DNA from 3 places in the Streptomyces sp. NPDC056347 genome. Region 1 is predicted to be linked to each of the others. Evidence: riboswitches for the same ligand, from Rfam matches in the RefSeq annotation. Region 1 holds a riboswitch; each other region holds the start of a gene.
The links. Region 1 has a riboswitch for cyclic di-AMP ahead of ACFCV8_RS16515 (NlpC/P60 family protein). Riboswitches for the same ligand answer to the same signal wherever they lie in the genome.

Region 1 (7,172 bases):
CCCAGGAACGCGAGCTGCGCAACTGGCTGTACAACCCCGAGGGCACCGGCAAGGACGAGGACGACGAGCCCGAGACCCTCGCCGAGGCGGTCAAACGCGCCGCCGCCGAGGTCGAGGACAAGCACGGCGTACCGCTGGAGGTCGTCGTGGTCGGCGACTGCCCGCTGGACGAGAAGCTGGCCGCACAGATGCAGGCCGCGCGCGAGGCCATGGTCAATGCCGCCAAGTACGGTGGCGAGGGCGGCGCCGTACAGGTCTACGCGGAGGTCGAGGGCCGCACGGTCTTCGTCTCGGTCCGCGACCGGGGTCCGGGCTTCGACCTGGATTCCGTACCGGGGGACAGAATGGGCGTACGAGAATCAATCATCGGCCGGATGCAGCGCAACGGCGGTACGGCAAGGCTGCGTCCGGTGCCCGGCGGGGGCACGGAGGTCGAGCTGGAGATGGAGAGGGCGAACGATGATCAGGACCACTGAGGGGGCGGCCGGGGGCGCGGAGCGCCGGGTACGGGTCGTGCTCGTCGACGACCACCGGATGTTCCGCACCGGAGTCCAGGCCGAGATCGGCCGCACCGAGGAGACCGGCGTCGAGGTGGTCGGCGAGGCCGCCGACGTCGACCAGGCGGTCACCGTCATCACGGCGACCCGCCCCGAGGTCGTCCTCCTCGACGTCCACCTCCCGGGCGGCGGCGGCGTCGAGGTACTGCGCCGCTGCTCCTCGCTGATGGGGGCCGTCGACAATCCGGTGCGGTTCCTGGCGCTGTCCGTGTCGGACGCCGCCGAGGACGTGATCGGCGTCATCCGGGGAGGTGCCCGCGGCTATGTCACCAAGACCATCACCGGCACCGACCTGGTCGACTCGGTCTTCCGCGTCCAGGACGGCGACGCGGTGTTCTCGCCCCGGCTGGCCGGCTTCGTCCTCGACGCCTTCGCCTCCACGGACGCGCCGCCGGTCGACGAGGACCTGGACCGCCTCACCCAGCGCGAGCGCGAGGTGCTGCGGCTGATCGCCCGCGGCTACGCCTACAAGGAGATCGCCAAGCAGCTGTTCATCTCGGTGAAGACGGTCGAGTCGCACGTCTCGGCCGTGCTGCGCAAGCTCCAGCTCTCCAACCGGCACGAGCTGACCCGGTGGGCGACGGCCCGGCGGCTGGTCTGAGCCGCCGGGCCGCACGGGGCCCCGGGTCCCCGGCCCCTCACGCCGGGTCGAGCGAGATGTTCAGCTTCTCGCCGATCCGGGCGAAGCCGATGCCCGCGTAGATCCGCTCCACGGCCTCGTCGGCCGGTTCCAGCCACACCACCCGGCAGCCGCGCTCGAAGGCGGTGGCCGTCAGATGGGCGGAGAGCGCGGCGCCGATGCCCCGGCGGCGGTAGGCGTCGGCGACGGCCAGCCCGGCCAGTTCGGTGAGGCCGTCGACGGGTACGGAGCAGCCGCCCGCGGCCACCGGTACGCCGTCGAGCGTGGCGAGGGCCGCGACCCCGCCGCCCTCGGCCGCCGTGCGCAGCCACCGCGCCGTGCCGTCCTCGGGCTCGCCGGCGCCGCCGTAGCCGTGGTGCTGGACGAGGGCGGCGGCGGCGAACTCGGCGTCGGTGGCCGGTTCGCCGACCACGAGGTCCGTCACCGGTTTCGGCGCCAGCAGCCCGTCCGGGGCGCAGGCCATGATCGGGGCCCGGTTCTCGACGGTGAACCCGGCGGCCAGCAGCGCGGGTTCGACCGCGGGCGCCGAACCGGGCAGGAACTCCAGCCGGGGCAGCCGGTCGTGCGCCCGGAACGCGGCGACCAGCGCGCCGATGTCCTCGGCGGTCGGCTCCGCGTCCTGGTCGGGTATGGCGTAATTGGCGTACTTGAGGGACCAGTCGGGGTTGTACCGCACGGTGAACGGCCCGACCCGGAGATGGTCCGGGGAACGCTGGGCGAGCGTGCGGGCGTGGGTCTGGACCTCGGCGTCCATGGGCATGTCGGGTTGTCCTCGGGCCGGTTGCTCGACGGAGGGCCGCCGCGACGGCGGACGGCCCGGACCGGCGTCGGGAGCCTATGCCACCCGGGTGGCTCCCGCGAAGGGCATCTGGTCGATCGGGGCGACCCGGACCGGTGCGCCGGGGCGCGGGGCGTGGATCATCTGCCCGTTGCCGATGTAGAGCCCGACGTGGCTGATGCCGGAGAAGAAGAACACCAGGTCCCCGGGGGCGAGTTCGGACCGGCTCACCCGCCGTCCGGCATTGATCTGGGTGTACGTGGTCCGGGGCAGCGAGACCCCGGCGGAGCGCCAGGCGGCCTGGGTGAGCCCGGAGCAGTCGAAGGAGGAGGGGCCGGTGGCGCCCCACACGTACGGCTTGCCGAGCGCCCCGTACGCGAAGGCGACGGCCGCGGCGGCGCGCCCGCTGGGTGCCTGGACGGAGCCGCGCGGCAGGGAGCGGGACGCGCGGGCGGCCGAGCCCTGATCCGTGTTCTCGTACGAGGTGCGCTCGGCCGGGGTCAGCCGGTCGAGGAGACGGCGGGCCTCGGTCAGGCGGGTCGTGATCGCCGCCTTGCTCTTCCTCAGCTCCGTCCGGCGGGCGGTCAGGTCGGCGAGCTGCCCCTTGGCCTGGGCGCGCAGCGTGGCGATCCGGGCGACCTGCTGCCGGACCCGGTCGAGCGCGACGGACTGGCGGTCCGCGACCCGGTCCAGGTACGAGGCCCGCTCCAGGTACTGGTCGGGGTCGGAGGAGAGCGCCAGCTGCACGGAGGGGCCGAGGCCGCTGGTGCGGTACTGCGCGGCGGCGAAGGACCCCAGCTCCTGGCGGGAGGCGTTGAGGCGCTCGGTGCGGCGGGCGGCCTCGTCGCGCAGCGCGTCCAGGGCATGCTCCGCGGCGGCGGCCTTCTCCTTCGCCCCGTTGTACCGCTCGGTGGCGATCTCCGCCTGGTGGTAGAGCCGGTCCACCTCGGACTTGACCTGGGCGGGGGTGCGTCGCGGTTCGGCGTGGGCCGCGGAGCCGGGCAGCGCGGCGGCGGTGGCGGCGCCGGTGAGGGCGAGGGTCGCCGCGGTGCGGGCAGCAGGGCCGGTGTACAGGCGCTGCTTGGGTTTTCGATGCGCTGCCACGGGGGCGTGCGTCCTTCCTGACGACTGCCCGACGGGAGTTGCCGACGGGCCCGCCGGTACGTTCGGCGGAGTGGCCGGTCTCCGTTGACGTCGGTCGCCCGGTCCGTCAGTGACGCTAGACCCGGGACACGGGCCGGAGTCGTAATGACGCTTATTGCTCGGTTTTGGCGTGGCAACGCCGACGATTGATCGGGAAAATTACGTCAGAGTGCCGCAATTGGTACAGGTGCGAGTGAAGTGGCACGAGGGCATGTTTGCCCCGTGAAGGTGGACCTGCCTGCCGGGGGGTGATATGGCCACGGCTAGGCTGCGGCCTCATGGACGTACTCATACATGTCTTCGTCGCCCTGCACATCGTCGGCATCGCCTCCCTGCTGGGCGGATTCCTGACCCAGATGAAGTCGATGGGCGCGGGCACGGCCCGGTTCGTCCCGGCGATGCTGCACGGTGCGCTGACCATGCTGGTCACCGGTGTCGCGCTGGTCGGGATGAACGAGGCCGACGGCGGTCACGTGAACAACATCAAGATCGGCGTGAAGCTGCTGGTCCTGATCGTGGTCCTGGCGCTCGTCTACATCAAGCGGGACGAGGAGAAGGTCGACAAGGGCGCCTTCGCGGCGGTCGGCGGGCTGACGCTCGTCAACATCTTCATCGCCACGCTCTGGACCTGATGCCGTTCCCGGCTGCCGGACGGGTCCGGCAGCCGGTACGCGGTACGCGGTCCGCGCGTGCCCGCCGCCGGCTACGCGGGGCGCACGCTGCCGTAGATCGGCATGTAGTAGATCGACTCCTCGCGCACGTTCGCCCCGGGCTTCGGCGCGTGGATCATCATCCCGTCGCCCTTGTAGATGCCGACGTGGCTGATGTCGTCGTAGAAGAAGACCAGGTCACCGGGGCGCAGGTCCGCCGTGGCGACCCGGGTGCCGATCTTGACCTGGTCCCAGGTGGTGCGCGGGATGTCGACGCCCGCGGCCTTCCAGGCGGCCTGGGTCAGCCCGGAGCAGTCGTACGAGGCCGGGCCCGTCGCGCCCCACACGTACGGCTTGCCTATCTGGGCCCGGGCGAAGGCGAGGACCTGCTCGGCCTTGGTCCCGGTGCTGGTGCCGCCGTCCGTGCCGGTACCGGTGCCGGTTCCCGCGTCCGTTCCCGTACCCGTACCGCCGGATTTCTTCGCGTCCCGCGCGGCGGCCTGCTGCTTCGCCAGCTCCTCGGCCTTGCGCCGGGCCTCCGCCTCTTTCTTCCGCTCGATCTCCGCGAGCCGCGCCTTCTCCTCGGCGGTCAGCTTCGAGAGCAGCGTGCGCGCCTCGGACAGCTTCGTCCGCACGTCCTGCTTGCTGGTGCGCAGCGACGCCTGGGCCGTCGTCAGCGTCTCCAGGCTCCGTACCGCCTCGGACCGCTTCTTCGCGGTCCTCTCCTGCTGGACGCGGAAGTCCGTGACCGCCTTCTGCTGGCGGCTGGTCATCCGCTCCATGAGCTGGCTCTGGTCGAAGTACGACTGCGGGTCGTCGGCCAGGAAGAACGTGGCGGTCGGCGCGACGGAGCCGTTGCGGTACTGCGCGGCCGCGAAGGCGCCCAGCGTCCTGCGGGCGTCGTTGAGCCTGTCGGCCCGCTCGGCGACGTCCTCCAGCAGGCCCTCGACCTCGGCCCGCTGGGCGGCGGTCGCCTCCTTCGCCCGGTTGTACCGCTGGGTCGCGGTGCCCGCCTGCCGGTAGAGATCGTCGACCTTCTTCTGTACGTCCTCGACGCTCGGCCTCGGGTCGGGCGCGGCCACCGCGCTCTGCGTGGAGAGCAGTGTCACGGACGCCAGGGCCGCGGTGGTGAGCCCGACGGCCGGTGCGGTGGAGCGCACCCGGGTACGGGGCTTGCGGTGCGATGCCAAGACGGCATCTCCTTCCGTGGACCGCCTACCGGGTTAGCTGTCGGGTTCGGGCGAACGGAAGGCGCCCTACGGTCCAGATGTGGGGGAAGGACCGATTCACCCCGGTACTGCGTCCGGGTCCCCGGCTCCGGACTCCCGCGAAGGCAGCCCGGATTCGGCGCGGGCGCCCGCTCGGCGTGGTTCGCCGCAAGGGGGTCGGGCCGCCCGGTCGAGCACGCTAGCCAACCCGTGGTGCCGCTGGGAAGGTTGATGTTCGAAATGCCCGATACATTTTCGTGACCTGCGCGAAGGCGGCAAAGGCGCTCACCCACCGTGGACCGCCGCTCCCGCTCCGTACCGTCCCGGCGAACGCCCACCGGGGGACAGGGGGCAGCCCGTAGACTCGACAAGCGATGAGCAGCCTCTTTGACGACAGTTTCCTGGCCGGCCTCCAGCACTCGGAGGAACAGCCCCCGCCGCCCCCCGAGGACGCCGCACCCGAGGAGGTGCCGGAGGGTCTGTTCGAGGGCGTGTTCGACGGCCCGCCGCCCAGGGACGCCTACTACCGCGACGGCGCCCCCCGCCCCGTCATCGACCCCGCGGCGCTCCTCGACGGGCTCAACACCGAGCAGCGCGCCGCCGTCGTCCACGCGGGCTCCCCGCTGCTCATCGTCGCCGGGGCCGGCTCGGGCAAGACCCGGGTGCTGACCCACCGGATCGCCCACCTCCTCGCCGAGCGCGGGGTGCACCCCGGTCAGATCCTGGCGATCACTTTCACCAACAAGGCCGCGGGCGAGATGAAGGAGCGCGTCGAGCAGCTCGTCGGACCGCGCGCCAACGCCATGTGGGTCATGACCTTCCACAGCGCGTGCGTACGCATCCTGCGCCGCGAGTCCAAGCGGCTCGGCTTCACCTCGTCGTTCTCGATCTACGACGCGGCCGACTCCAAGCGGCTGATGGCCCTGGTCTGCCGCGACCTCGACCTCGACCCGAAGCGCTTCCCGCCGAAGTCGTTCACGGCCAAGGTCTCCAACCTGAAGAACGAGCTGATCGACGAGGAGACCTTCGCCGGCCAGGCCGCCGACGGCTTCGAGAAGACCCTCGCCCAGGCGTACGCGATGTACCAGTCCCGGCTGCGCGAGGCCAACGCGCTGGACTTCGACGACATCATCATGACGACGGTCCACCTGCTCCAGGCGTTCCCCGACGTCGCCGAGCACTACCGCCGCCGCTTCCGGCACGTCCTGGTCGACGAGTACCAGGACACCAACCACGCCCAGTACACCCTGGTGCGCGAGCTGGTCGGCCCGGCGGGCGAGGGCGACGCCCCGGCCGAGCTGTGCGTCGTCGGTGACGCGGACCAGTCGATCTACGCCTTCCGCGGCGCGACCATCCGCAACATCCTCCAGTTCGAGGAGGACTACCCCGACGCGACGACGATCCTCCTGGAGCAGAACTACCGCTCCACCCAGACGATCCTCTCCGCCGCCAACGCCGTCATCGAACGCAACGAGAGCCGCCGGCCCAAGAACCTCTGGACGAACGCCGGCACCGGCACCCGGATCACCGGCTACGTCGCCGACACCGAGCACGACGAGGCGCAGTTCGTCGCCGACGAGATCGACCGGCTGACCGACGCGGGCGACGCCAAGGCCGGTGACGTGGCGGTCTTCTACCGCACCAACGCGCAGTCCCGCGTCTTCGAGGAGATCTTCATCCGCGTCGGCCTGCCCTACAAGGTCGTCGGCGGTGTGCGCTTCTACGAGCGCAAGGAGGTCCGGGACATCCTGGCCTACCTGCGCGTCCTCGCCAACCCCGAGGACACCGTCCCGCTGCGCCGCATCCTCAACGTGCCCAAGCGCGGCATCGGCGAGCGCGCCGAGGCGATGATCGACGCGCTCTCCCTGCGCGAGAGGATCACCTTCCCGCAGGCGCTGCGCCGGGTCGACGAGGCGTACGGGATGGCCGCCCGCTCGGCCAACGCCGTCAAGCGGTTCAACACGCTGATGGAGGAGCTGCGCACGATCGTCGAGTCGGGCGCGGGCCCCGCCGTGGTCCTGGAAGCGGTCCTGGAGCGCACGGGTTACCTCGCCGAACTCCAGGCGTCCACCGACCCCCAGGACGAGACCCGGATCGAGAACCTCCAGGAACTCGCCGCGGTCGCCCTCGAATTCGAGCAGGAGCGGGGCGAGGCGGGCGAGGAGGGCGCCGGTACGCTCGCCGACTTCCTGGAGA
Region 2 (7,172 bases), on a different contig from region 1:
AGCCGTGGATCGCGGACGGACACGCGCACCGGGAGCGTCCCGGCTGTTCGTGCTGTGCGCCGTCCTGTTCGGTCTGTTCCTCATGCACGGAGCGCCCGCCAGTGCCGTGGAGGGCTGTCACGACGCGCGGGCCATGGCCGCCGCCGCGCCGGGTGCGGCGCAGCCCGGCGGCCATGCCGCCATGGCCGCGGAGGACGGGGCCGATCGGGTGGCCGCCGCGATGCCCGTGGCGGGCGGCGAGTCCTGCGTGTTCACCCAGTCCCGGGACCGGGTGCTGCCGCTGCTGATGGCACTCGGCCTGGTGCTGCTGACCGCCGGGGTGCTGACCGGGCGCCGCGCCGCCGTACGCGGACCGGCGCGGCGGGGACCACCGCGGGCCGGCCGGCAACTGCTTCTCCAGGTGTGCGTCGCGCGGACGTGACAGGAATCCGCCGGTCCACGGCCCACGGGCCCGACCGGCCGGATCACCCTGCCCTTCCGCGCGTCACGAACGTGGCGCATCCACCTGAGAAGAGAACCGTGATGTCTGTTCTTCCGCCCTTCGCCGCCCGCCACCGTCGCACGCTCGCGACGGTCGGCACCACCGCCGCACTCGCCCTGGCCCTGACGGCCTGCGGTTCCTCCGACGACTCCTCGCACGACTCCGCCGGGCCGGGCATGGACCACGGCTCGGCCAAGGCGTCCGCCCCGGCCGCCGCCGGTACGTTCAACGACGCGGACGTGGAGTTCGCGCAGCAGATGATCCCGCACCACCAGCAGGCCATCGAGATGGCGAAGCTTGCCGACGGCCGGGCCGCCGACGCCGAGATCAAGAAGCTGGCCACCGCGATCGAGAGCGCACAGGACCCCGAGATCAACACGATGAAGGGCTGGCTCACGTCCTGGGGCAAGCCGCTGCCGGACTCCTCGATGGGTGACATGCCCGGGATGGACCATGGAACGGACGGCGCGGGCATGCCCGGAATGATGTCCGACAAGGACATGGCCGAACTCGAGGCCGCCAAGGGCAGGGACTTCGACAAGAAGTTCGCCCAGCTCATGATCGGCCACCACGAGGGCGCGGTCACCATGGCCGAGGACGAGCAGAAGCAGGGCAGGAACGCCGACGCGAAGAAGCTCGCCGAAGCCGTCGTCACGGCCCAGACCGCGGAGATCGAGCAGATGAACAAGATCATCGACCGGCTCTGACCCCGACAGGAGCCGTGGGCGCGGAGAGCAGTTCGGCCACCTCCTGCGGGGATGTCTCGCGCAGCCCCTCCTCGACCAGCAGCCACCGCGTCGTGCCGACCGCTTCCAGGAACGGCAGGTCGTGACTGGCGATCAGCAGTGCGCCTTCGTAGGCCTCCAGCGCGCTGGTCAGCTGCCGCACGCTCGCGATGTCGAGGTTGTTGGTCGGCTCGTCCATCATCAGCAGCTGCGGCGCCGGTGCGGCGAGCATCGTCGCGGCGAGCGCGGCACGGAACCGCTCGCCGCCCGAGAGGGTGCCCGCCGGCTGCTCGGCGCGTTTTCCCTGGAACAGGAAGCGTGCGAGCTGGGCGCGGATGTGGTTGTCGGTGACCCCGGGGGCCATGCGGGCGGCGTTCGCCGCGACGCTCAGCTCCGGGTCCAGCACGTCGAGCCGCTGGGGGAGGAACCGCGTCGGGACGAAGGTCCTGGCCTCGCCGGACAACGGTGCCAGCTCGCCGGTGAGCGTACGCAGCAGCGTCGTCTTCCCCGCGCCGTTGCGGCCGACGAGCGCGATCCGTTCGGGCCCCTGCACCTGGAGGCGCCCTTCGCGCAGTCGGCCGAACCGGGGGCGCAGTTCGCTCACGGACAGCACGGTGCGTCCGGTGGGCACCGCCGTGTGCGGCAGGCTCACCCGGATCTCGGCATCGTCGCGGATCGCGTCCGCTGCCTCCTCCCGTCGCTCGCGAGCCTCGCCGAGCCGTTCCTCGTGAACGCCGCGGAGCTTGCCCGCCGACTCCTGGGCGGACCGCTTGCGGCGGCCTGCCAGGATCTTCGGCAGCCCGCCCTCCGCCTCGGCCTTCCTGCCGGCGCGCTGACGCCTGGCCAGTTTCGTGCGAGTCTCCTCCAGCTCGCGTTTCTGGCGGCGTACGTCCGCCTCGGCGGCACGGAGCGTCCGTCCGGCGGCCTCCTGTTCGGCGGCCACGGCCTCCTGGTAGGCGGACCAGCCGCCGCCGTACCAGTTCACCGATCCGGCGCGCAGCTCGGCGATGCGGTCCACGCGCTCCAGCAGTTCGCGGTCGTGGCTGACCACGATCAGTACGCCCGAGTGCCAGGAGTCGACGGCCCCGTACAGCCTCTGGCGGGCGAACAGGTCCAGGTTGTTGGTGGGTTCGTCCAGGAGCAGGACGTCGGGCCGTTCCAGCAGCAGCGCCGCGAGGCGCAGCAGCACGGTCTCCCCGCCGGACAACTCGCCCACGGTACGGTCGAGTCCGACGCCGTCGAGACCGAGCGAGCCCAGGGTCGCCAGGGCCCGCTCCTCGACGTCCCAGTCCTCGCCGATCGTCTCGAAGTGCTTCTCGTCGACGTCTCCGGACTCGATGGCCCGCAGTGCCTCGCGCCGCTCCGCGATGCCGAGCGCGCGGTCCACCCGCAGGGCGGTGTCGAGGGTGATGTTCTGCGGCAGATGGGCGAGGCTGCCGCCGATGGTCACCGAGCCCTCGGACGGGCGCAGTTGACCGGTGAGCAACCGCAGCAGGGTGGACTTGCCCGCACCGTTGTTGCCGACGAGTCCGATCCGGCCACGGCCGACGCTCAGCGAGAGCCCGTCGAAGACCGTGGTGCCGTCCGGCCATCGGAAGGTCAGGGCGGAGCAGGTGAGGGAGGCGCTGGGCGCGGTGGGTGTCGCCATGGTTTTCCTCGCAGTCGAGTCGCATACGCAATGAACGGGGATTCGTATGCGAGCACCACGCGGCGACCGGGCAGCGGAGAAAGGGTGCGGCGGTCCTGGAGATCGATGGACGGGCCATGCACCGAGGTCGCATCCACGCGGATGCCACGGGCAGTGCGGAAGCACTGCGACAGCGTGGCGGGCGTACGGCCGGGAGCCGTACCGCGCGGTGTTCGCGGACCTCAGATGCGCAACGTCCACCTCTATCGGAGACAACAGGACATAGGAACCATAACCGCAGGGTGGAGGGGAAGGCAACGCCGGCCGGTCCGCGGGGCGACGCGCGGGACGGATCCGAAAGGCGCCTTTCGTTGTTCCGTGGCGCGAGTCACATCCTGTCGGCGGGGGTCGCGCCACGCGCTTCGGAGCCCTTTGCCCGCAAGGCTTCGGGCCCGGTCGACGCGAGTGGGGTGACCGGGAATCCAACGACTTGATCTTGTTGGTGAATTGCAAGTGGAAATTAGGGTCTTGTCCCTTTCGGTTCTTCTCGCTTACGGTCTCCGTCAATCCGGACGGAACGCCGAATCCTGCCGCTGTCCGGCGCATTCCGACCACTTGTGCACGGCAGGAGCGGGGAACCCAGGCACATCGCCGGTCCGGACACCCGGACGGCTCGGGGTGAAGTCGCGCTCCCGCGCGGCCGGGCAGCTCCAGCCCGAACCCGACAGCTCACCTCGCAGGCGACGGAGAGGAACCACCATGCGCTTCACCGCTACGTGCCGTCGTCGCACCTACGCCTCGCTGACCAGGGGTTTCATAGCCGTGGGCGCAGGGGCGGCCGTTCTGTTGCTGCCGCTGTTCGGCGCTCGGGCGGCCTCGGCGACACCGGCTCCGCCGACCGCCACCGCGTCCGCCGGGCAGCCCTCGGCGTACACGAACGATCTGGACGGCTGGATCAAGCAGTCCCTCGCGGTCATGGCCGAGCACAGCATCCCCGGCAGCTACGAGGGCATCCACCGCAACATCATGCGCGAGTCCTCGGGCAACCCGCTCGCCGTCAACGGCTGGGACTCGAACGCCGCCGCCGGAACCCCCTCCAAGGGGCTCCTCCAGATCATCGATCCGACCTTCCTCGCCTACCACGTGCCCGGCACGTCAACGGACAGCTTCGACCCCGTCGCCAACATCACCGCGGCGTGCAACTACGCCGCCGACCGCTACGGTTCCATCGACAACGTCGACGGGGCCTACTGACCTCCGTCACTCCGGGGCGGACTCCGCCGCCCGCTCCGGCTGTCCGGCGCGGGGCGGGAGGGGCACGGTGGCCGCCGCCCCGTTGCGTACCGCCTGCACCGCGGCGTCGTGCAGGCGGCGGCTGTCCTCCTCCGAACAGCACGCCACGGGGCTGCCCGCCATCGTGAACCAGTCGATCGCCCCCGAGTACTGCACCGTGATCTGGGCCGTGTCCTCGGCCCAGGTCGTGTGCACGGTCAGGTCCCCGGACAGGACACCGACCTCCTCCGTGAGCACGCCGCCGTGCCCGGAGAACACACCACAAGTCGTCCATGACGCCCAAGCCATGCATCCAGGCTGGCACCGGCGCGGCGAATGCGCGACCCATGGGTCGCACGCATTCGCCGGATGCCGGACGAGGGGGAAAATTTCCCTCGGTCCGGCCTTCGGTTCCCGCACCTGCCGATCCCCCGATGTTCCCTACACAGTTAGCGTCAAATCGTCGAAATGGATCACTGGAACAACGAATTCCGAAGGTGAACACCTCTTGACCTGCGGATCACGTCAGGATTGCATGGCGCGCTGGGAGCGACGAAACCACTCACCACGTCCTCGTCTGGAGGCGATACCGCTCCCGTGCTCAAACACCGCACCTTTTGATCGGAACCGCACGATGACCGACACGCTCAGCGCACCACAGGCGCTCGCCCCGGCGACCGGCCCCACCCCCCAGAAGCTCAAGCGCTCCATCGGCGTCGTGGGCGGCACGCTGCTCACGCTGTCCTGTGTGACGCCCGCCTCGACCCTCTTCGTGGTCGTGCCGGACCTCTTCTCCAGCCTCGGCACGTACACGGCCCTGACCATCGCCATCGGCTCGCTGCTCTGCATCGCGGTCGCCTTCTGCTACTCGGAACTGGGCACCCTCATCCCCAGCGCCGGCGGCGAGTACGCCATGGTGTCGACCATGGCGGGACGGCTCGCCGGATGGCTCGTCTTCGTGCTGTCGCTGCTGGTCGTGATGATCGTGCCCCCGGTGATCTCCATGGGGACGGCGGACTACCTGGCGCCCATCGTGCACATACCGGCCCCCGTCGCGGGCGCCGGGGTCATGCTGCTCGCCACCCTCGCCGGTCTGCTGGACCTGCGCGCCAACGCGTGGATCACCGGAATCTTCCTGGTCCTCGAAGTGATCGCGGCGGGCGTCGTCGCCGTACTGGGCTTCGCCCACACCGAGCGCGGCGGATCGGCTCTGGTGCACGGCACGGTCGCCTCCGAGGGCGGCTCCCACTCCACCGTCACCGCGATGATGGTGGTCTCCGGACTGGCCATCGCGCTCTTCATCACCCAGGGCTTCTCCACCGCCGTCTACCTCTCCGAGGAACTGGAGAACCCGCGGCGCAACGTGGCCCGCACCGTGCTCGCCACCCTCGCCATCTCCACCGCCGTCATCCTGATCCCGGTCATCGCCATCACCATGGGCGCCCCGGACCTGGAGGCCCTGACCTCCGGCGACCTCAGCACCATGGTCACCGCCTGGTCCAACTCGGCGGTCGGCACCTTCGTCAGCCTCTGCGTCGCCCTCGCGATCATCAACGCGGGCATCGTCATGGTCATCCAGAACTCCCGGGTGCTCTTCGCCTCGGCCCGCGACAAGGCATGGCCCGCACCGGTCAACAACGCCCTGGCCCGGCTCGGCCGGTTCGGCTCGCCGTGGGTCGCGACCCTGGTCGTCGGCGTACCCGGCGCGGCACTCTGCTTCGTCAACCTCGACACCCTGTACGGCGTCACCGGCGTCTCCGTCACCGCCATGTACCTGCTGGTCGCCGTCGCGGCCCTGCTCTGCCGCCGCGGCACGCACCGCGAGGCTCCGGCCTGGCGCATGCCGCTGTGGCCCGCGGTCCCCGTGCTGCTGATCGCCGTGCTGGCGTACATCCTGACCCAGCAGGAGGCCGAGTACCTGCTGTGGACCGGCGGCATCACCGCGGTCGCCACGCTCTACTGGGCGCTCTATCTGCGGCCCCGCCGCGAGACCCGCTGGCTGGTCAGCATTCCGGAGGACGTCCAGTCCTGACCGGGGCACCTTCCGTGCGGTGCGCGGCCCGTCGGCGGAGATCCTCCACCGGCGGGCCGCGCCCGTTCGCGCCCGTCGCCCGACCGGACGCAGCGCCGCCCCGGCGACGGGCGGACCCGCCCCGCATTGCCCACAGTGGGACGAGGAGCGTCGTCGGAACACGGGGAGCAGTGGGCGGGATGGGTGTCGAACGGGTCGGAGTCGTCGTGCACCAGGGCCGCCCCGAGGCCGTCGTCGCGGCCGGCGTCGTACGCGACTGGTGCGCCCGGGAGGCGATCCCCTGCACCGACATCGACGTGTGGCGGGACGACGGACACAGGCGCGGCGGACGCGAGGAGGCCGACGTCGCCGGGAACCCCGATCTGATCGTGACGCTCGGCGGCGACGGTACGTTCCTGCGCGGCGCCAGGATCGCCGCGAAGAACGACGGCGCCGTGCTCGGGATCGACCTGGGGCGCGTCGGCTTCCTGACCGAGGTCCCGTCCGCCGACGTGGTCCGGGCGCTCGACGCCGTCCGCCGGGGCCGGGCGGAGTTCGAGGAGCGCATGACCCTGACCATGCGGGCCTCCCGGGTGCTCGAAGTACCCCCGGACATCGACGCCCTGATGGGCTACGGCCGCCGCCCGATGCTGCCGCCGCCCCAGGTCGCCCCGGACGCGGAGGCCGCGGCGGAGGGCTGGGGCGTGGCCCTGGACGTCACCGCCCTCAACGACATCGTGGTGGAGAAGCTCGCCCGCGACCGGCAGGTGAGCCTCGGCGTCTACATCGGCGGCAGGCTCCTCGCCTCGTACTCCGCCGACGCCGTCATCATGGCCACGCCCACCGGCTCGACCGCGTACAGCTTCGCCGCCGGGGGGCCGGTGGTCTCACCGCGCATGGACGCGGTCCTCTTCACCCCCGTCGCGGCGCACATGACCTTCGGCCGCACCGTGGTCGCCGCGGCCGACGAACCGATCGCCGTACGGGTCCTGCCGCACTCAGGCCAGGCCGCGGTCACCATCGACGGCCAGCTGCGCGGCGTGCTGGACGCCGGGG
Region 3 (7,172 bases), on a different contig from region 1:
AAGAGGTTGAGCATGGGGTAGTCGTCCACGGATCTCTCCTCGGCCGACGCGCGTTCTGCGCGGTGATGAACAGGGGTAAACCAGTCATATCACCGCATATATGTGTGCGCCTCTTGCCTGTGCGATGCCGGTCGATGGCCCGGGTGGTCAGAAGCGCGTCCGGGATGGCGTAGAGTTGGGTTTACCGACGCGGGGTGGAGCAGCTCGGTAGCTCGCTGGGCTCATAACCCAGAGGTCGCAGGTTCAAATCCTGTCCCCGCTACTGAAGGAATCGGGCCCGGTACGCATACAGCGTGCCGGGCCCGATTCGTTTTCCCCGGGGCTGCGCCCGTACCTCCTTCGGCCGACGCGGAGTCGCCGCCCGGTCCCCCTCCGGTGAGGCTGGGGGCGGGGCACGGCGCCGTCCGCGCCCGCGTGCGTACCGGGCAGGAGACCACTGGTGTGGAAGCGGGAGAAGCGGCGCGGCCGGCACGCCGGGGGCGGGGCCCGCGGCCGGAGCTTCGTACGCAAGCTGCCCGCGCTGATGATCCTCGGCGGGGTGCTCTTCGACGGGCTCACCCCGGAGACCTTCACCGCCATTCCGTTCTTCGTGGCCGCGCCGCTGATCGCCGCCCCGTTCTTCTCGCTCGCCAGTACCGTCCGTACCGCCGTCGCCTCGATGCTGGCGGTCGTCCTGCTGCGGCTGTACAGCAGCACGCTGCCTGAGGTGGTGCCGCTGATCGAACTGCTCACCCTGGCCACCGTCTCGGTCCTCGCGGTCGTGATCAACGGGGTGGTGCGGCGGAGCAACGAGCAGCTGGCCTCCGCGCGGTTCATCGCGGAGACGGCCATGCGCGCGGTGGTGCCCCAGCCGGCCGGCCGGATCGGCGGACTGCAGGTCGCGGCACGGTACGAGGCCGCGCAGGCGGACGAGTACGTCGGCGGCGACCTGTTCGCCGTGGCGGACACCCCGCACGGGGTGCGGATGGTGGTCGGGGACGTACGGGGCAAGGGGCTGGGGGCCGTGGAGACGGTGGCCGTGGTCATCGGGGCGTTCCGCGAGGCGGCCGAACAGGAGTCGTCCCTGGCGGAGGTGGCGGGACGGCTGGAGCGGGCGCTGTCCCGGGAGGAGGCGCGACGGGGCGGGCTCGACGTGCTCGAAGGCTTCATCACCGCCGTACTGGCCGAGATCCCGGCCGGACTGTCCCGCGTACGGATCGTCAACCGCGGGCATCCCGAACCGATTCTGCTGCACCCGGACGGGGCGCTGGAGGTGCTGCGGCCCTCGGTGCCCGCGCTGCCGCTCGGCATGGGGCTGGGTACGTGGCAGGAGCGGACGGACGAGTGGGAGCTGCCGGACGGGGCGACGCTGCTCCTCTACACGGACGGCCTCTCCGAGGCCCGGAACGCCGAAGGGGTCTTCTACGACCCGGCGGCCCGGCTGAGCGGGCGGATCTTCCCCGGGCCGGAGGAGCTGCTCTCCGCGCTGACCGACGACGTGCGCCTGCACACCGGTGGCGAGACGACCGACGACATGGCGCTGCTCGCGGTGGTGCGTCCCGCGCAGGGGCAGCCGGACCGGCGACGGACCGTGCCGATCGTGGGCGCGGACAAGGAATGAGCGGCCCCAAAGGCGATACCACGGTGTGTAGTCGAAGGGCGCCGCTCCGCATAACATTTGACATAACGTCAGAAACGAGTTGACGGCTGAGCGGCGATCAAGTGGCCCTGTTTATACATATATGCCCGGTAAAGTCCAGGCCAAAGACGTGAACGATCAGTGGGAACAGCTTGGAATGAAGCCCCGGTGTCTATTAACGTTCGATAACGCAGCGCGGTCGTCCCAGCCGTCGTCAAGGGCGGCGCCGCGCGCGAGCGCCGAATCCCGCAAGGGAACCGGGGAACCACCTACATGGGGTGAATCGGGCGCCTGTGCCTCGTGAGAGGCGGAGGAGTCCGTAGGAGACCTTCCTGCTCCGAACCCGTCAGCTAACCCGGTAGGCGAGAAGGAAGGAAAGGAGTGCGCCCCCGTGGCGTCCAACAAGCCTGCCCCCGAAGCCCCTTCATGGTTCCACGGCGATCACGGTGATCTCGGTACTGGTCACGGCACCGGCCATGGGGCCGACCGCACCGCCGAGTTCGCCACTGCCGACCACACCGCCGCGTTCGCCACCGACTTCCGTTCCGACGCGGGCAACGCCGAGGCCGAGCGCGGCTGGAGCGAGTGGAACCCCACGGAGGAGACGGTCCGCCCGGTGCGCGGCAGGCACCGTGTCGCCAAGCAGCGCACGGGACTCGCCCGCAGCTCCACGGTCCTGGGTGTCGGCGTCATAGCGGCGGTCGGCGCGGGCGGCATCGCCACCGCGCAGGGCAAGCCCCCGGTCTCCATCTCGGTGCCCGACGCGATCTCGGACAACCTCCCGGACGCCAAGTCCCTGCCCGGCGTGGGCTCCCTGTTCGCCGGCGAGTCCGAGGCCGACCAGGCCGCCGCCGCCACCGCCGCCGCCCCGCTCACCACCGCGGGCATCACCACCGCCGAGGCCGAGCAGGGCACCACGGACGCCGGTGAAGCACTGCGCGCCCGCATCCTCCAGCAGGCCGAGCAGCAGCAGGACGCGGCCGCCGCCGAGGCCAAGGCCGCCGAGGAGAAGGCCGCCGCGGAGAAGGCGGCCGCCGAGGCGAAGAAGCAGCAGGACGCGGCCGAGGCCAAGGCCGCCGCCGAGAAGAAGAAGGCGGAGGAAGAGGCCAAGAAGAAGGCGGAGGCCGTACGGCTCGCCAAGCTCGCCGCCAGCTACTCCCTCCCGACCTTCTCGTACACGATCACCTCGACCTACGGCCAGGCCGGTTCGATGTGGTCCTCCGGCCACCACACCGGCCTCGACTTCGCCGCTCCGACCGGTACCCCGATCAAGGCCGTCCACAGCGGCACGATCACCTCGGCGGGCCTGGCCGGTTCGTACGGCTACCGCACGGTGCTGAAGCTGGATGACGGTACGGAGGTGTGGTTCTGCCACCAGTCCTCGATCGGCGTCAGCGTGGGCCAGAAGGTCACCACCGGCGAGGTCATCGGCCGGGTCGGCGCGACCGGCAACGTGACCGGCCCGCATCTCCACCTGGAAGTCCACTCCGCCGACGGTTCGGGCATCGACCCGATGGCCTGGTTCCAGAGCAAGGGCCTCACCCCCTGAGCCGTCCCGCCGGCACCACTGCCTGAGCCGGTCCCCGAATCGCTCGCCCGGCCGGTTTCCCGGCCCGTGAACCCCGGCAGCCCTGACGCTCCCCCCGACGTCAGGGCTGCCGGCTCTGTTCCGGGCGGCCTCCGCCCCGGCGGAAGGGGCGGACGGGGCGCCGGGCGGAACAGCGGGCCCGCCCGGAATCGCGGAATAGCGGGCTCGCCGGGATTCGTTGATCCACTCATGACTTCTCTACGCCCGCTGGGCTCCTCGAGTCTCCAGGTCTTCCCGCTCGCACTCGGTGGCAACGTCTTCGGCTGGACGGCCGACGAGGCGCAGTCGTTCGCAGTGCTGGACGCGTACACCGCGGCCGGGGGCAACTTCGTCGACACCGCCGACGGCTACTCCGCCTGGGTTCCGGGCAACAAGGGCGGGGAATCGGAGACGGTGATCGGGAAGTGGCTCGCCTCCCGATCCGACCGCGACGACCTCGTCATCGCCACCAAGGTCTCCACCCACCCCGATTACAAGGGGCTCTCCCCGGCCAACATCAAGGCCGCGGCCGAGGCGTCGCTGCGCAGGCTCGGAACCGACCGCATCGATCTCTACTACACGCACTTCGACGACGAGTCCGTCCCCGTGGAGGAGATCATCACGGCCCTGGACGAGCTGGTGAAGGAGGGCAAGGTCCGGGAGATCGCCGCCTCCAACATCAGCCCCGAGCGGCTCCAGGCCTCGCTGGACTTCTCGGAGCGCGAGGGGCTGGCCCGCTACGTCGCCCTCCAGCCGCACTACAACCTGGTCTCCCGCGACACGTACGAGGGCGGGCTCCAGGACACGGCCGCCCGTGCCGGACTGGCCGCCGTGCCGTACTTCGCCCTCGCCTCCGGCTTCCTCACCGGCAAGTACCGCCCGGGCGTCGAGGTGGAGAGCGCGCGGGCCGGCAGAGTGACGCAGTACCGGGACTCGGAGCGGGGGCAGAAGGTCCTGGCGGCGCTGGACAAGGTGGCCGCGGCCCACGACGCGCAGGTCGCGACCGTCGCGCTGGCCTGGCTGGCCTCCCGGCCGACCGTGGCCGCGCCGATCGCCTCGGCCCGTACGGTCGAGCAGCTGCCCGCGCTGGTGGCCGTCGCCGACCTCTCGCTGACCGAGCAGGAGCTGGCCGAGCTCACCGAGGCGTCCGCCTGACCTATGGCGTGTGCCGCGGATGCGGGTCGTACGGCGGCTGGTACGCGTTGTACTGCTGCGGGTACGGCCCGTACCGCGGGTACGCGGTGTACGACGGGCCGTGCGGGTACGCGGCGGACCGGGCGTACGGGCCCGGCTGTTGCGCGTGCGGTCCCGCGTACGGGCCGGGCTGTTGCGCGTACGGGTACGGGCCCGGCTGGGCGTACTGCGCGTGGGGCGGGAACGGCGGCTGGCGGTGGGGGCGCAGCCGGCCCGTCGCCTGCGCCGCGTGGGCGAGGGCCGGGGCGGCCACCTCCCGGCGCTGCCACAGGTGGTGCAGCAGCTCCAGCTCCCGTTCGGCGAAGTCCGGGCCCGCCTCCCCGCGGCGGGCCCGCAGCCGCAGCGAGGCCAGCGCCGTCGCGAAGGACTCGTACTCCGCGACGGCGTGGGCGGCCGCCTTGCCCTCCGCCTTCGCCGCCGCGCTCCCCCCGGCCGCGACCGTGCGCCAGTGACGGGCCATGTCGCGGGCCATGCCGCGGGCCCGCATCGAGGCGAGCGCGAGCGGCTCCGCAGGGGTGAGCCAGCCGGCCGCCGCGTAGGCGGGCAGCTCGGCACAGAGCGTACGGAGCTTCCGGTAGCGCGACGAGATCGCCAGCCAGGTCACCAGACCGAAGACCGGGACCATGAACACCCCGTACACCGCGTAGAAACCCAGCGGGCTGAAGACCGCCGACCCGTTCCACAGCGCGTGCATGCCCATCGCGAGGACGAGCCCGAGCAGCGGCAGCAGGACCCGGCGGAGCTTCTGGCCGCGCGGGCTCGCCGCGGCGAGCCCGAAGCCTATGCCGGTCAGCGACGTGAAGAGCGGGTGCGCGAACGGCGACAGGACCGCCCGCACGAAGAACGTCGCGGCCGTCATCGCCGGGACGCCCGAGTGACCGATCTGCTGGTCCTCGCCGAAGGCGTTGCCGAGGTACAGGATGTTCTCGGTGAAGGCGAAGCCGCTCGCGGTGAGCCCCGCGATCACGATGCCGTCGACGATCCCGGTGAACTGCCGTCTTCGGAACAGGAAGATCAGCAGGACCGCGGCGGCCTTGGCGCTCTCCTCGACGAACGGGGCTATCACCGTCGCCCCGAGGGTGTCGGCGTTCGACGGATCGGCGGTGGTCGTGGCTATCCACCGGGTCGCGAACGAATTCGCCAGGATCGCGACCAGGGCGGCGGCGAACGCTCCCCAGGCGAAGGCGAACAGCAGACTCCGCCAGGGACTCGGCTCGACCCGGTCCAGCCAGCGGAACGCGGTCATCAGCAGTGGCACGGGCAGCACGGCGAGCCCGAGGCCGACGAGGAAGCCCTGCGTGCCCGTCTGGTCGCGGACCAGGGCCAGGATCGCCAGACCGCAGAGCGCGAGGACCGTGAACACGGCCGCGATACGGAAGGCCCGGCTGCGCCACACCAGGCCGACCCGGCGCGGCCGGTACCGCCAGCGCCCGCGCTCCGGCACGGCAGCCAGGATCTCGCCGACCCGCTGCTCCTCGAGGAGCGGGACGGCGGGCTGAGACTGTCGCTGTTCTGCAGACCCGTCGGACACCACCCGACGACCCTAACCATCGGCACTGACACCTGACCACGGGGCGACCGGACATACCGGCGCCCCGGGACGGGCCGGACACGGGGCCGGACGCGGTATCGGTCGAGGTGTCGGTCGAGGGCTCAGACGCGGGCGAAGAGCAGGTCGTGCACCACGTGGCCCTTGTCGAGGCCCTGCCCCTCGAACCGGGTCAGCGGCCGGAACGCGGGCCGGGGGGCGTATCCGCCGTCCGCCGCGGTGTTCTCGAAGCGGGGGTGAGCGGTCAGCACCTCCAGCATCTGCTCGGCGTACGGCTCCCAGTCGGTCGCGCAGTGGAGCACCGCGCCCGGCTTCAGCCGCCCGGCCACCAGGTCCAGGAACTCCGGCTGGATCAGCCGTCGCTTGTGGTGCCGCTTCTTGGGCCACGGGTCGGGGAAGTACACCCGCAGCCCGTCCAGCGCGTCCGGTGCGAGCATCTCGCGCAGCAGGATGATCGCGTCACCGTTGGCCACCCGGATGTTGGTCAGGCCGTTCCGTTCGGCGAGGCCGAGCAGATTGCCCTGGCCGGGGGTGTGCACGTCCACGGCGAGGATGCCGGTGCCCGGGTCGGCGGCGGCCATCTGCGCGGTGGCCTCGCCCATGCCGAAGCCGATCTCCAGCACGACCGGGAGCCCGTCGAACATCTCGGGCAGGTCGAGGACGCGCCGGCCGTCGATGTCCAGGCCCCACGTGGGCCAGAGCCGCAGCAGAGCGTCCTGCTGGCCGGGCGTCACCCGGCTGCGGCGCGGCTGGAAGCTGCGGATGCGGCGCTCGTGGTGCGAACCGGCCGGGTCGATGGCGGGTCCGCCCGGGAAGCGCGACTCCTGGCGCAGCCTGCGCTGCCGCTCGAAGGAGGCCTCCCGCAGGTCGTCCGGAATCCCGGCGGTGGACGGTCCGGCCCCGGGCGCCGGGACGGAATCGGGCGCCGAAGAGGATCCGGGCGCCGAAGACGCTTCGGAAGCCGGAGCGGATTCGGGCGTCGGAGCGGAGCCGGAAGCCGAAGCGGAATCCGGCACCGCAGCGGGGCCGGGCGCCGAGGCCGAATCCGACGCGGAAGCGGACGCCGGGCCGGAAGCGGACGCAGGGCCGTTCGCCGGGCCGTTCGCCGACGGGGCGGGGGCGTTCTCGGCGAGGCCCTCGGAGGGGTTCATGGGCTCAGACACAATGCCCCGATTCTACGGGGGGCGGCCTCCACCCCGTCTCCCGTGCCCGGAGCAGCGCCCTGCGTGCCACCTCCCGCCCGA

Region 2: another riboswitch for cyclic di-AMP. It lies ahead of ACFCV8_RS03045 (transglycosylase SLT domain-containing protein); the one in region 1 lies ahead of ACFCV8_RS16515 (NlpC/P60 family protein).
Region 3: another riboswitch for cyclic di-AMP. It lies ahead of ACFCV8_RS26135 (M23 family metallopeptidase); the one in region 1 lies ahead of ACFCV8_RS16515 (NlpC/P60 family protein).

Annotation. Positions count from the first base shown of each region.
Region 1 covers NZ_JBHJQP010000061.1:32,261-39,432, forward strand. The annotation lists gene ACFCV8_RS16490 (PspC domain-containing protein) at 1-476, shown strand, start outside; gene ACFCV8_RS16495 (LuxR C-terminal-related transcriptional regulator) at 460-1,158, shown strand; gene ACFCV8_RS16500 (GNAT family N-acetyltransferase) at 1,196-1,957, opposite strand; gene ACFCV8_RS16505 (NlpC/P60 family protein) at 2,033-3,079, opposite strand; gene ACFCV8_RS16510 (hypothetical protein) at 3,397-3,750, shown strand; gene ACFCV8_RS16515 (NlpC/P60 family protein) at 3,822-4,958, opposite strand; cyclic di-AMP (ydaO/yuaA leader) riboswitch at 4,965-5,128, opposite strand; gene pcrA (DNA helicase PcrA) at 5,351-7,172, shown strand, end outside.
Region 2 covers NZ_JBHJQP010000006.1:63,039-70,210, reverse strand. The annotation lists gene ACFCV8_RS03060 (hypothetical protein) at 5-421, shown strand; gene ACFCV8_RS03055 (DUF305 domain-containing protein) at 523-1,188, shown strand; gene ACFCV8_RS03050 (ABC-F family ATP-binding cassette domain-containing protein) at 1,172-2,854, opposite strand; cyclic di-AMP (ydaO/yuaA leader) riboswitch at 3,402-3,589, shown strand; gene ACFCV8_RS03045 (transglycosylase SLT domain-containing protein) at 3,593-4,087, shown strand; gene ACFCV8_RS03040 (hypothetical protein) at 4,094-4,414, opposite strand; gene ACFCV8_RS03035 (APC family permease) at 4,740-6,137, shown strand; gene ACFCV8_RS03030 (NAD(+)/NADH kinase) at 6,317-7,172, shown strand, end outside.
Region 3 covers NZ_JBHJQP010000133.1:842-8,013, forward strand. The annotation lists gene ACFCV8_RS26120 (SHOCT domain-containing protein) at 1-29, opposite strand, end outside; tRNA gene ACFCV8_RS26125 (tRNA-Met) at 189-262, shown strand; gene ACFCV8_RS26130 (PP2C family protein-serine/threonine phosphatase) at 440-1,600, shown strand; cyclic di-AMP (ydaO/yuaA leader) riboswitch at 1,846-1,998, shown strand; gene ACFCV8_RS26135 (M23 family metallopeptidase) at 2,010-3,167, shown strand; gene ACFCV8_RS26140 (aldo/keto reductase) at 3,396-4,340, shown strand; gene ACFCV8_RS26145 (PrsW family glutamic-type intramembrane protease) at 4,342-5,910, opposite strand; gene trmB (tRNA (guanosine(46)-N7)-methyltransferase TrmB) at 6,033-6,944, opposite strand; gene lhgO (L-2-hydroxyglutarate oxidase) at 7,084-7,172, opposite strand, start outside.